Regions from separate parts of the Dactylosporangium sp. NBC_01737 genome, predicted to be linked through region 1. Evidence: riboswitches for the same ligand, from Rfam matches in the RefSeq annotation. Region 1 holds a riboswitch; the other holds the start of a gene.
The links. A riboswitch is a leader RNA that binds a small molecule or an ion and turns the genes downstream of it on or off. The one in region 1 is predicted to bind thiamine pyrophosphate.
Positions count from the first base shown of each region.

Region 2: another riboswitch for thiamine pyrophosphate. It lies ahead of OHA72_RS16950 (ECF transporter S component); the one in region 1 lies ahead of thiS (sulfur carrier protein ThiS).

Region 1 covers NZ_CP109153.1:4,192,849-4,198,455, forward strand. Annotated here, with positions in the region: gene OHA72_RS19005 (thiamine phosphate synthase) at 1-208, shown strand, start outside; gene thiO (glycine oxidase ThiO) at 205-1,239, shown strand; TPP riboswitch at 1,265-1,375, shown strand; gene thiS (sulfur carrier protein ThiS) at 1,374-1,580, shown strand; gene OHA72_RS19020 (thiazole synthase) at 1,573-2,337, shown strand; gene OHA72_RS19025 (thiamine phosphate synthase) at 2,334-2,846, shown strand; gene thiD (bifunctional hydroxymethylpyrimidine kinase/phosphomethylpyrimidine kinase) at 3,015-3,821, shown strand; gene thiC (phosphomethylpyrimidine synthase ThiC) at 3,910-5,454, shown strand; gene OHA72_RS19040 (class I SAM-dependent methyltransferase) at 5,470-5,607, shown strand, end outside.
Region 2 covers NZ_CP109153.1:3,754,251-3,759,857, reverse strand. Annotated here, with positions in the region: gene OHA72_RS16955 (acyl-CoA dehydrogenase family protein) at 1-625, opposite strand, end outside; TPP riboswitch at 786-904, shown strand; gene OHA72_RS16950 (ECF transporter S component) at 982-1,548, shown strand; partial or broken gene OHA72_RS16945 (ABC transporter ATP-binding protein) at 1,553-2,845, shown strand; gene OHA72_RS16940 (energy-coupling factor transporter transmembrane component T family protein) at 2,995-3,732, shown strand; gene OHA72_RS16935 (PHP domain-containing protein) at 3,810-5,537, shown strand; gene OHA72_RS16930 (hypothetical protein) at 5,537-5,607, shown strand, end outside.

The DNA.
Region 1 (5,607 bases):
CGAGCTGTTCGCGGCCGGTGCGCACGCGGTCGCCGTCGTCGGCGCGATGAGCGCGTCCCCCGACCCGGCCGCGACCGCGGCCCGCTTCGCGGCGGTCCTCGCCTCGGCGCCTGCTACCGGCATACACGAAATGTCGGACATATACGGGCATTTGCGCCTGGACATGTCCGGGGAGGACGGGGCGGCTGCGGGGAGGGGGCGGGCGTGAAGGTCGGGGTCGTCGGGGGCGGGATCATCGGGCTCTGCGTCGCGTGGGAGCTGACGCGGCGCGGGGAGCAGGTCACCGTGTACGACGCCGATCCTGCCCGCGGCGCGGGACGGGTCGCGGCCGGGATGCTGGCGCCGACGGCCGAGGCGAACTTCGGCGAGGAGGCGCTGCAGGAGCTGATGCTCGACTCGATGCGGCGCTGGCCAGGGTTCGCCGCCGAGCTGGGCGCCGCGACCGGGATGCCGCTCGGGTACCGCACCGACGGCACCCTGCTCGTCGCGCTCACCGACGACGACCTCACCGAGGTGCGGCGGCTCGTCGACTACTACCGGCGGGCCGGGACACCCATCGAGCCGCTCGGCGGCCGGCAGCTGCGCGAGCTCGAACCCCTGCTCAGCCCCCGGGTCCGCGGCGGCGCACGGGCCGGCGGGGACCATCAGGTGGACCCGCGGCTGCTCCTCGCGGCGCTGCGGAGCCTGCCGGTGCGGCACGAGCGGCGGGACGTGACCGACCCGGGCGACCTGCGCGACGATGTGATCATCGTCGCCAACGGGTGCGGGCTCGCCGCGTCGGCCGGGCTGCCGGTGCGGCCGGTGAAGGGGCAGCTGCTGCGGCTGCGGGGGCCGGAGCCGCTGCTCACGCACGTGGTGCGGGGGGTGGCGCTGGGCCGGCACGTGTACCTGGTGCCGCGCGCCGACGGGGAGCTGGTCGTCGGGGCGAGCGAGGAGGAGCGCGGCGCCGACACGACGGTGACCGCCGGTGGGGTCCTCGACCTGCTGCGACCCGCCGCGGACCTGCTGCCGGGCGTCGCCGAGCTGGCGCTCGCCGAGACCCTCGCGGGGCTGCGGCCCGGCACCCCCGACAACGCCCCGATCCTCGGGCACCTGCACGGCAACGTGTACGTGGCGGGCGGACACTACCGGCACGGGGTGCTCCTCGCGCCGGTCACCGCGCACGTCATCGCCGACCTCGTCACCAAGGGATCGACAGACGTAAACGTCACGCCGTACCGGGCGAGCCGCTTTACCTGAGGACCGCGACGGGGTTATGGTCAGCGCGTACCCCACGGGAGTCCGGTGTGACCGGGCTGAGAGGGGGGCTGTCAGCCCCCGACCGTCGAACCTGATCCGGATCATGCCGGCGCAGGGAGTCAGGAGTGAGCCGCATGCAGCTCGTGGTCAACGCCGTCACCGCCGACGTGGACGACACCGCCACCATCGCCGACGTCATCCAGGGCCTGGTCGGCGACGCCGGCCCACGGGGGATCGCCGTCGCCCTCAACGGGGCCGTCGTCCCGCGGGACACCTGGGCCGCCACCAGGCCCGCCGACGGCGACACCATCGACGTGCTCACGGCGGTCCAAGGTGGCTGACGATCTGACGATCGCCGGGGAGCAGCTGCCGTCGCGACTCATCCTCGGCACCGGCGGGGCGACCAGCCACGCCGCCCTCGAAGCCGCGATCCGCGCCAGCGGCACCGGCCTCGTCACCGTCGCGCTGCGGCGGCTCGACCCGGCCGCCCCGTCGCTGCTGGACGTCGTCGACCGGTGCGGGGTGCGGGTCCTGCCCAACACCGCCGGCTGCTACACCGCCACCGAGGCCGTGAAACTCGCCCACCTCGCCCGCGAGGCGTTCGACACGGCGTGGGTGAAGCTGGAGGTCATCGGCGACGAGGAGACCCTGCTGCCGGACGCGGTCGAGCTGGTCGCCGCCGCGGAGCGGCTCGTCGAGGACGGCTTCACGGTGCTGCCGTACACCACCGACGACCCGGTCCTCGCCCAGCGTCTCGCCGACGCGGGATGCGCCGCGGTCATGCCGCTGGGCAGCCCCATCGGCTCGGGGCTCGGCATCCGCAACCCGCACAACATCGCGCTGATCCGGCAGAAGGTGACGGTGCCGGTCATCCTCGACGCCGGGATCGGCACCGCCTCCGACGCCGCGCTCGCCATGGAGCTCGGCTGCGACGGGGTCCTGCTCGCGTCCGCGGTCACCCGCGCCGAGCACCCCGCGCGGATGGCGGCGGCGATGCGGCTCGCCGTCGAGGCCGGACGCCTGGCCCACGCCGCCGGGAGGATCCCGCGCCGCCTGTACGCGACCGCCTCGAGCCCGACTGGAGGGTTGCCGTGGTGACCCGATTGATCCTGTTCACCGACCGGCTGCAGGCACACCGGCCGCTCGACGAGGTGGTCAACCGCGCGATCGACGGGGGCGCGCGGCTGGTCGTCCTCGGCGAGCAGGACCTCCCAGCGCCGCAACGTCAGGACCTCGCCGACCGGCTGCGGGTCATGCTCGACGGCGTCAAGGGCCGCCTGGTCCTCGCCGAGGACACGACCGCGTTCCGCAAGTGTCACAACCTCGGCGACCTGGTCGCCGCCGCCGAGGCCGAGGTGGGGTTCGCGACCCTGTCACCGATCTACCCGACCCGCTCCAAACCCGGCTACGGACCCCCGCTGGGCCTCGCCGCCCTGGGCAGGATGGCGCAGGTCGTCCCGCTGCCGGTGTACGCCCTGGGCGGCGTCGACTCGCCGCAGCGCGTCCGGGACTGCCTCGACGAGGGGGCCACCGGGGTGGCCGTCATGGGCGCGGTCATGCGCGCGGAGGACCCCGCGAGGTTCGTGAAGGAGCTGATGACCGCATGAGCGGCCAGCGCAGCGGTTCGGGCGGCTCATCAGCATCACAGGTTGGCTCGGGCCGGCGCCGGAGCGCAGCGGGGGTGACGGCATGAGCGGCCAGCGCAGCGGTTCGGGCCGCTCATCAGCATCACAGGTTGGCTCGGGCCGGCGCCGGAGCGCAGCGGAGGTGACGGCATGAGCACCCCGGTCGTCGCGCTGACGATCGCCGGTTCGGACTCCGGCGGGGGTGCCGGCATCCAGGCGGACCTGAAGACGTTCGCCGCGCACCGGGTCTTCGGCACCAGCGTGATCACGGCGCTGACCGCGCAGAACACCACCGGCGTCAAGGGGATCTCCGCGGTCGGCCCCGGGTTCGTCGGCGCGCAGCTCGACGCGGTCCTCGACGACCTGCCCGTCGCCGCGGTCAAGACCGGCATGCTCGCCACGCCGGAGACCGTCGCCCTCGTCGCCGGGTACGCGCCGCGGCTGCCGGGGCTGGTCGTCGACCCCGTCCTCGTCGCCTCCTCCGGCGACCGGCTGTTCACCCGCGACGCCGAACGGGCGTACCTGGACCTGCTGTTCCCGCACGCCGCGGTGGTCACCCCCAACCTGCGGGAGGCGTCGGTGCTGCTCGGCCGCGACGTCCTCGACGTCGACGACGCGATCAAGGCGGCCCAGGACCTGGCCGCGACCGGGGCCCGGTGCGTCGTGGTCAAGGGCGGGCACCTGCGCGGCAGCCGCGACGCCGTCGACGTCGTCTGCGCCGGCGACACCGTCGAGCTGCTCAGCGCGCCGTGGGTCGACACGGCCAACAACCACGGGACCGGCTGCACGCTCGCCGCGGCGACGGCGGCCCGGCTCGCGCTCGGGCAACCCGTCGCCGAGGCCCTTGCCGGGGCGAAGGAGTACGTGCACGCGGCCCTGACCGCATCGTCCGGCTGGCGGCTCGGCACCGGCCACGGCCCGCTCGCATGGGGACCGTTCGAGCCGCCGCTCACCTAGACACCCGGCCGAAGCTCACCCAGTACACCTGCCGAAACGCGGAACAGGTGCGCCTCCGGCGTGCCCGCTCCGCCGTGCCCGAGAGAGGATCCGCATGAAGCGCAAGGTCCACGTCCAGGGGTCCCGCGACGACGTCCGGGTGCCGTTCGCGGAGATCGAGCTCAGCGGCGGCAACCCGCCGGTGCGGCTCTACGACACCTCCGGCCCGCTCAACGATCCGCCCGTGGGCCTTCCGCCGCTGCGGGCGCCGTGGATCGCCGAGCGCGGGGTCGAGCGGACCCAGCTGTACTACGCGCGGCAGGGGATCGTCACGCCGGAGATGGAGTTCGCCGCGATCCGTGAGGGCGTTTCTTCAGCGGTCGTGCTGGAGGAGATCGCGGCCGGGCGGGCGATCCTGCCCAACAACGTCAACCACCCGGAGAGCGAGCCGATGGTCATCGGCAGCCGCTTCCTGGTGAAGGTCAACGCCAACATCGGCACGTCCGCCGTCTCCTCCGGTGTCGAGGAGGAGGTCGCGAAGCTCACGTGGGCGACGAAGTGGGGCGCCGACACGGTCATGGACCTGTCCACCGGCAAGCACATCCACGCGACCCGCGAGGCGATCGTGCGCAACTCGCCGGTGCCGATCGGGACCGTGCCGATCTACCAGGCCCTGGAGAAGGTCGGCGGGGACCCGCTCAAGCTCACCTGGGAGGCGTACCGCGACACCATCGTCGAGCAGGCCGAGCAGGGCGTCGACTACATGACCGTGCACGCCGGGGTGCTGCTGCGGTACGTGCCGATGACCGTCGGACGGGTCACCGGCATCGTGTCCCGCGGCGGTTCGATCATGGCCGCGTGGTGCCTGGCCAAGCATCGCGAGAACTTCCTGTATGAGAACTTCGCCGAATTGTGTTCGATTTTCGCCCGGTACGACGTCGCCTTCTCCCTCGGCGACGGCCTGCGGCCGGGCTCCATCGCCGACGCGAACGACGAGGCCCAGCTGGCGGAGCTGCGCACCCTCGGCGAGCTCACGACGATCGCGTGGAAGCACGACGTGCAGGTGATGATCGAGGGCCCCGGCCATGTGCCCATGCACAAGATCAAGGAGAACGTGGACCTGCAGAAGGAGTGGTGCCACGAGGCGCCGTTCTACACGCTCGGCCCGCTCACCACGGACGTGGCACCCGCGTACGACCACATCACCAGCGCCATCGGCGCCGCCATGATCGCCATGTACGGCACGGCGATGCTCTGCTACGTCACGCCGAAGGAGCACCTCGGGCTGCCGAACCGCGAGGACGTGAAGGCCGGGGTCATCGCGTACAAGATCGCCGCGCACGCCGCCGACCTGGCCAAGGGCCACCCGGGCGCGCAGGCGTGGGACGACGCGCTGTCCAGGGCACGGTTCGAGTTCCGCTGGGAGGACCAGTTCAACCTGGCCATGGACCCGGACACGGCCCGCGCGTATCACGACGAGACGCTGCCGGCCTCGCCCGCGAAGACCGCGCACTTCTGCTCCATGTGCGGACCCAAGTTCTGCTCCATGAAGATCTCCCAGGATCTGCAGGAGTACGCGGCGCTCGGGATGGAGGCGAAGTCGGCCGAGTTCGCGTCGTCGGGCGGTCAGGTGTACCTGCCGGTCGTGTCGTAGCGGGGTACTAAGGTCGTGGGGGTGGAGTCCTCTGTGGCGTCGCCACGCACCGCGGTGGTCTGGCAGGTCCTGCGTCGCGAGATCGCCGGGGCCGACCACCCCCTGACCGCCCTCGACGTCGGCGGCGGCACCGGTGGGTTCGCCGTGCCCCTC
Region 2 (5,607 bases), 440 kb from region 1:
ACAGCTTGACCCCGTTGAGCAGGTAGTCGCCGTCGTCGGTGGGCACGGCCGAGGTGCGCAGGTTCGCCGGGTACGAGCCGACCTCGGGCTCGGTCAGCAGGAACGCGGACACCTCACCGCCGGCGAGCCGGGGCAGGAACTGCTGCTTCTGCTCGTCGGTGCCGACGAGCTTCAGCGGCTGCGGGACACCGATCGACTGGTGCGCCGACAGCAGCGCGCCGATCGACGGGTTCACCGAGCCGACGAGGGCCAGGGCCCGGCAGTAGTCGAGGTTGGACAGGCCGAGGCCGCCGTACTTCGGGTCGATCTTCATCCCGAACGCCCCGAGCGCGCCGAGGTCGCGCAGCACGTCGTCGGGAATGCGGGCGTCGCGTTCGATCTGCTGGCCGTCGACGCCGGCGAGGTACTCCCGCAGCTTGTCGCGGAATTCCTGCCCTTCCGCAGCGCGCGTGTCGGCGGGCGGTGGGTCGATCAGGTCGAGGCGGAACCGGCCGAGGAACAGCTCCTTGCCGAAGCTCGGCTTGCGCCATTCCGTCTCGCGGCTGGCTTCGATGACTTTCCGGGCCTGTCGTTCCGTGTGAACCGAAGCGTCAGCGTGCGACGAAGCGTCGGCAACCTGCGTCATGCGGCACCCCCAGGTGTCAGTCCTGTCACACCAGGTTATTACCCGCGGGTAGCGCAAGCTATGCCCTGAACCAGACGATCACCGGAACCAGCTCACCGTGATTTTCGTGACCTGACACTCCAAGTCAACATCCTTCACTGTTACCGTCGGGAAACAACTGCACATCCGACAGGGGAGCGCACAGCGCTGAGAGTGCGGCGGCCGACAGAGGACGGCCGACGCAGACCCTCGAACCTGATCTGGGTAATGCCAGCGCAGGGAGCTCGGTCACCTCACGCAAGACGCTACGTCCAGGTTACCCAGGGCGTAGCGTCGCGTCTCCTTCTGGCTCACCCCCGAACCAGGAGGCACTTGCAATGGAAACCCGTTGGCGGACCGTCGACATCATCGTCGCCTCGGTCATCGCGGTGGCGTTCGCCGCCGTGTTCTACGCGTGGAACAACCTGTGGAACGCCATGGAGAGCGTCGCGCTGCCGTGGCGTGCCTTCATCTACGGCGTGTGGCTGATCCCGGGCGTACTCGGCCCGCTGGTCATCCGCAAGCCGGGCGCCGGGCTCTACACCGAGTTCGTCGCGGCGCTGGTCTCGGCCCTGTTCGGCTCGACCTGGGGTCTGGGCGTGCTGTTGTCCGGTCTGGTACAGGGTGTCGGCGGCGAGTTCGGCTTCGCGTTCACCGGGTACCGCAGCTTCAAGCTCGGCAATGCCCTCGTCGCGGGTGCCCTCGCGGGCGGCGGCGCGGCCCTGCTGGACCTCAACGTGTACTACGGCGCGTTCAGCAACACCGACAAGGCCCTGTACGCGGCGATCGTCATGGCCAGCGGCGCGGTCATCGCCGGCGCCGGCTCGTGGGCGCTGCAGCGGTCCCTGGCCACGACCGGCGTGCTGGACCGGTTCCCGTCAGGCCGCGAACGGGCAATCGTCTGAGCACGTGGCCACGGTCGAGTTCAAGGGGTTCGGGTGGCGGCACGCCGGGCGCAAGGCCTGGGCGGTCCGCCACTTCGACCTGCGGATCGAACACGGCGAGCGGGTGCTGCTCGCGGGTGCCTCCGGCGCCGGCAAGAGCACCCTGCTCGCCGCCCTCGCCGGCCTGCTCGCCGAGGACTCCGGCGAGCAGGAGGGCGAGGTCCTGGTCGACGGCGTGCCGGCCCGGCAGGCAAGGACCGGCACGGGGATCGTGTTCCAGGACCCACAGACGCAGCTGGTCATGAGCCGATGCGGCGACGACGTCGCGTTCGGCCTGGAGAACCGGGGCGTGCCGCGGGCCGAGATCTGGCCACGGGTCGACGCCGCCCTCGCCGCCGTCGGGTTCCCGTACGGCCGGGACCGCGACACGGCGGCACTGTCCGGCGGGGAGCAGCAGCGGCTCGCGATCGCCGGGGTGCTCGTGTCACGGCCGCACCTGCTGCTGCTCGACGAGCCGACCGCGAACCTCGATCCCGACGGTGCGCAGCTGGTACGGGCAGCGCTCGGCAAGGCGCTGCACGACGTCGACGCCACGATGATCCTGGTCGAGCACCGGCTCGAGGAGGCATTGACCCTGGTCGATCGGGTGGTGACGCTCGGCGAGGAGCAGCCGCCGCTGGTCGTGCCGGACCGCAGGGCACGCACCGCCCCGGGTGGTGTCCTGCTGACCGCGGAGCGGCTGGCGCTGCGGCACACGGGCAACGTGGTCGACGAGGTGGTCCATGCCGGTGAGGCCCTCGTCGTCGAAGGCCCCAACGGGGCGGGCAAGTCGACCCTGGCGCTGCTGCTCGGCGGCCTGACGAAACCGTCGCAGCCGGGCAGGGTGATCACGAGCGGCGAGCGGCGCCCGCCGCACCGCTGGCGGGCCGCGAAGCTCGCCGCGAAGATCGGTTCGGTGTTCCAGAACCCGGAGCACCAGTTCGTCACCTCGACCGTCCGCGGTGAGCTGCTGCTCGGCGGTGGCAGCGCCGGGGTCGTCGACGAGCTGCTGAGCCGGCTGCGCCTGGACCGGCTGGCGCTGGCGAACCCGTACACCTTGAGCGGCGGCGAACAACGCCGGCTCAGCGTCGCGACGGCCCTGGCGGCGGCCCCCGAGCTGCTGGTCCTCGACGAGCCGACGTTCGGCCAGGACCCGATGACATGGCGGGAGCTGGTCGATCTCCTGGCGGACCTGCGCGATGAGGGGCGCGGCCTGGTGATCGTGACCCATGACCGGGACCTGGTCGGGGCGCTCGGCGACCGGCGGCTGCGGCTGGAGCGCCGGCTCGGGTCGGAGCGCCAGCTCGGATCGGAGCACCGGCTCGGGTCAGAGCGCCGGCTCGGGTCAGAGCGCCGGCTCGGGTCGGAGCGCCGGCTCGGGTCGGAGCGCCGGCTCGGGTCGGAGCGCCGGCTCGGATCGGAGCGCCGGTGACCGCCTGGATCCGGGACCGGGACGCGACCGCGAAACTGCTCGCGGCGGCGCTGCTGACCGCCGCCGTGCTCAGCACCGTCGACCCGTTCGTCACGGCCGTCGCGATCGGCGTCGAGCTGGCGCTGCTGCCGCTGACCGGCCTGCGCCCGGCCGAGTTGTGGCGGCGCGGCTGGCCGCTGCTGCTGTCCGCGACCGTCGTGCTGGTCTTCACGGTGCTGCTCGGCGCGAAGGAGGGGCCGGTCGTCGGGACCGTCGCCGGGTTCGAGGTGCACGGGCCGGCGCTCGGGTACGCGCTGCGGCTGATCGCGATCGGGCTGCCCGGCTTCGTGGTGTTCGCGACGATCGACCCGACGGACCTCGCCGACTCGCTGATCGCGCACCTGAAGGTGCCGCCCCGGTTCGCGATCGGCGCCCTCGCGGCGTTCCGGCTGGTGCCGCTGCTCGCCGAGGAGTACCGGCTGATCCTGCTCGCCCGCCGGGCCCGTGGCATCGACGGCGGCTGGAACCCGGTCGCGCACCTGCGGCTGTTCGCGTCGGCGACGTTCGGGTTGCTGGTCGGCGCGATCCGGCGCGGGATCCGGCTGGCGACCGCGATGGAGGCCCGGGGCTTCGACCGCGGGCTGCCGCGCAGCAGTGCCCGGGAAGCCCGTTTCGGCTGGTCCGACGGATCGGTGGTCCTCGTTGGCGCGACCCTCGCGGCAGCATTGATCTTGCTGAAGTTCGTGCATACATAGCCACGTCGCTACCTGATGTTCGTTCGGGCGGTCGAGATTCCGGGGTGAGGACCATCGACCTGAACGGAGCCCCACACATGGGCCACGGCCACCACCATCACCACGAGGACATGCCGCTCGGCGGCGGCGACGTCCCCGCGGTGTTCGACGCCTCGATCCCCGACAGTGAGCTCTCCCCCGGCGACGTCTCCCGCCGTGGCTTCCTTCGCCGCGCCGGCCTGCTCGGTGCCGCGGCGGCGGCCGGTGGCGCGCTCGCCAATGCCGGTGTCGCCCACGCGCACGGCGACGACGAGGACCACGCCGGCTTCGACGGCTACGACCGGCACGGACACGGCCGCCCGCTGGGCAACGGCTACAAGTGGCTCGCCGGCGACCACCACATCCACACCCAGTTCTCCAGCGACGGCATGTACCGGGTCGGCGACCACGTGAAGCACGCCTCCGCGTACGGCCTGGACTGGATGGTCATCACCGACCACGGCAGCGTCCAGCACGCCAAGATCGGCGTGGAGAAGGTCAACCCGGGCATCCGCGCGGCCCGCGACGACTACAAGGACATGCTGGTCTTCCAGGGCCTGGAGTGGAACATCCCGGCCGCGGAGCACGGCACCGTGTTCGTGCACCCCGGCGCCAACGAGGTCGCGGTGCTGAAGGAGTTCGAGAACACCTTCGACGGCTCGGCCGTCGGCGCCGTCAACCCGGCGCTGGTCACCGAGGCGCTCGCCATCGCCGGCGTGAAGTTCCTCGGGGAGCAGGTCACGAAGCGGCGGGTCCAGGACGCGCTGTTCCTGGCCAACCACCCGGCCCGCAACGGCATCGACTCGCCGCACGAGATCCGCGGCTGGCGCGACGCCAACCCGCGCATCGCGATCGGCTTCGAGGGTGCCCCCGGCCACCAGGCCGCCGGCATCGCCAAGCCGAACGGCGGCGGCTCCGCCCGCGGCTTCTACGGCAACGCGCCCGGCGCCGCGTCGTTCCCCGGCTACCCCCTCGAGAGCTACCGCACGTGGGGCGGCTTCGACTGGATGACCTCCACCGTCGGCGGCCTCTGGGACAGCCTCCTCGCCGAGGGCAAGGCGTGGTGGATCAGCGCGAACTCGGACTCCCACGTCGTCTACGAGGAGACCGCGAAGCGCCCCGACAACAGCGACTTCAACACCAACGGGTTCCACTCCGACCCGGTGTACGGTCAGCCGACCAGCCTCACTCCCGGCGACTTCTGGCCCGGCTACTACAGCCGCACCCACGTCGGGTCGCGCAACTTCAGCTACGCCTCGGTCATGGACGGCCTGCGCGCCGGCCGTGTCTGGGTCGACCACGGCGGCCTGATCAGCGCCCTGGACGTGCAGGTCCGCGTCAAGGGCAGCTACGGCGGCGGCGTCACCCTCGGCGACTCCCTGGTGATCCGCCGCGGCCAGCGCGCCGAGCTCGTCATCAAGATCAATCTGGCGAACACGCCGAACTGGGCGAACTTCGTGCCGACCCTCGCCCGCGTCGACGTGATCAAGGGCGACGTGACGGGCGCCGTGGCCGACAAGGACACGCTCACCGCCCCGAACACCAAGGTCGTCAAGTCGTTCGAGGTCAACAAGTCGACCGGCACCGTCTCGTTCACGTACGACCTCGGCCAGGTCGACAAGCCGTTCTACGTGCGCCTGCGCGGCACCGACGGCAACCGCAGCGCCCCCGGGTACCACGGCGCGGCGGTCGACCCTGCCGGCCCGGCGATCGACGTCGTCGGCGACGCCGACCCGTGGAAGGACCTCTGGTTCTACGCGAACCCGATCTGGGTGCTCCCCCGGTAATGGGATTTCCCGACGTCAAGGCGGCCGACCACCACATCCAGGTGGGCGGCCGCCCCGCGTTCACGTACTT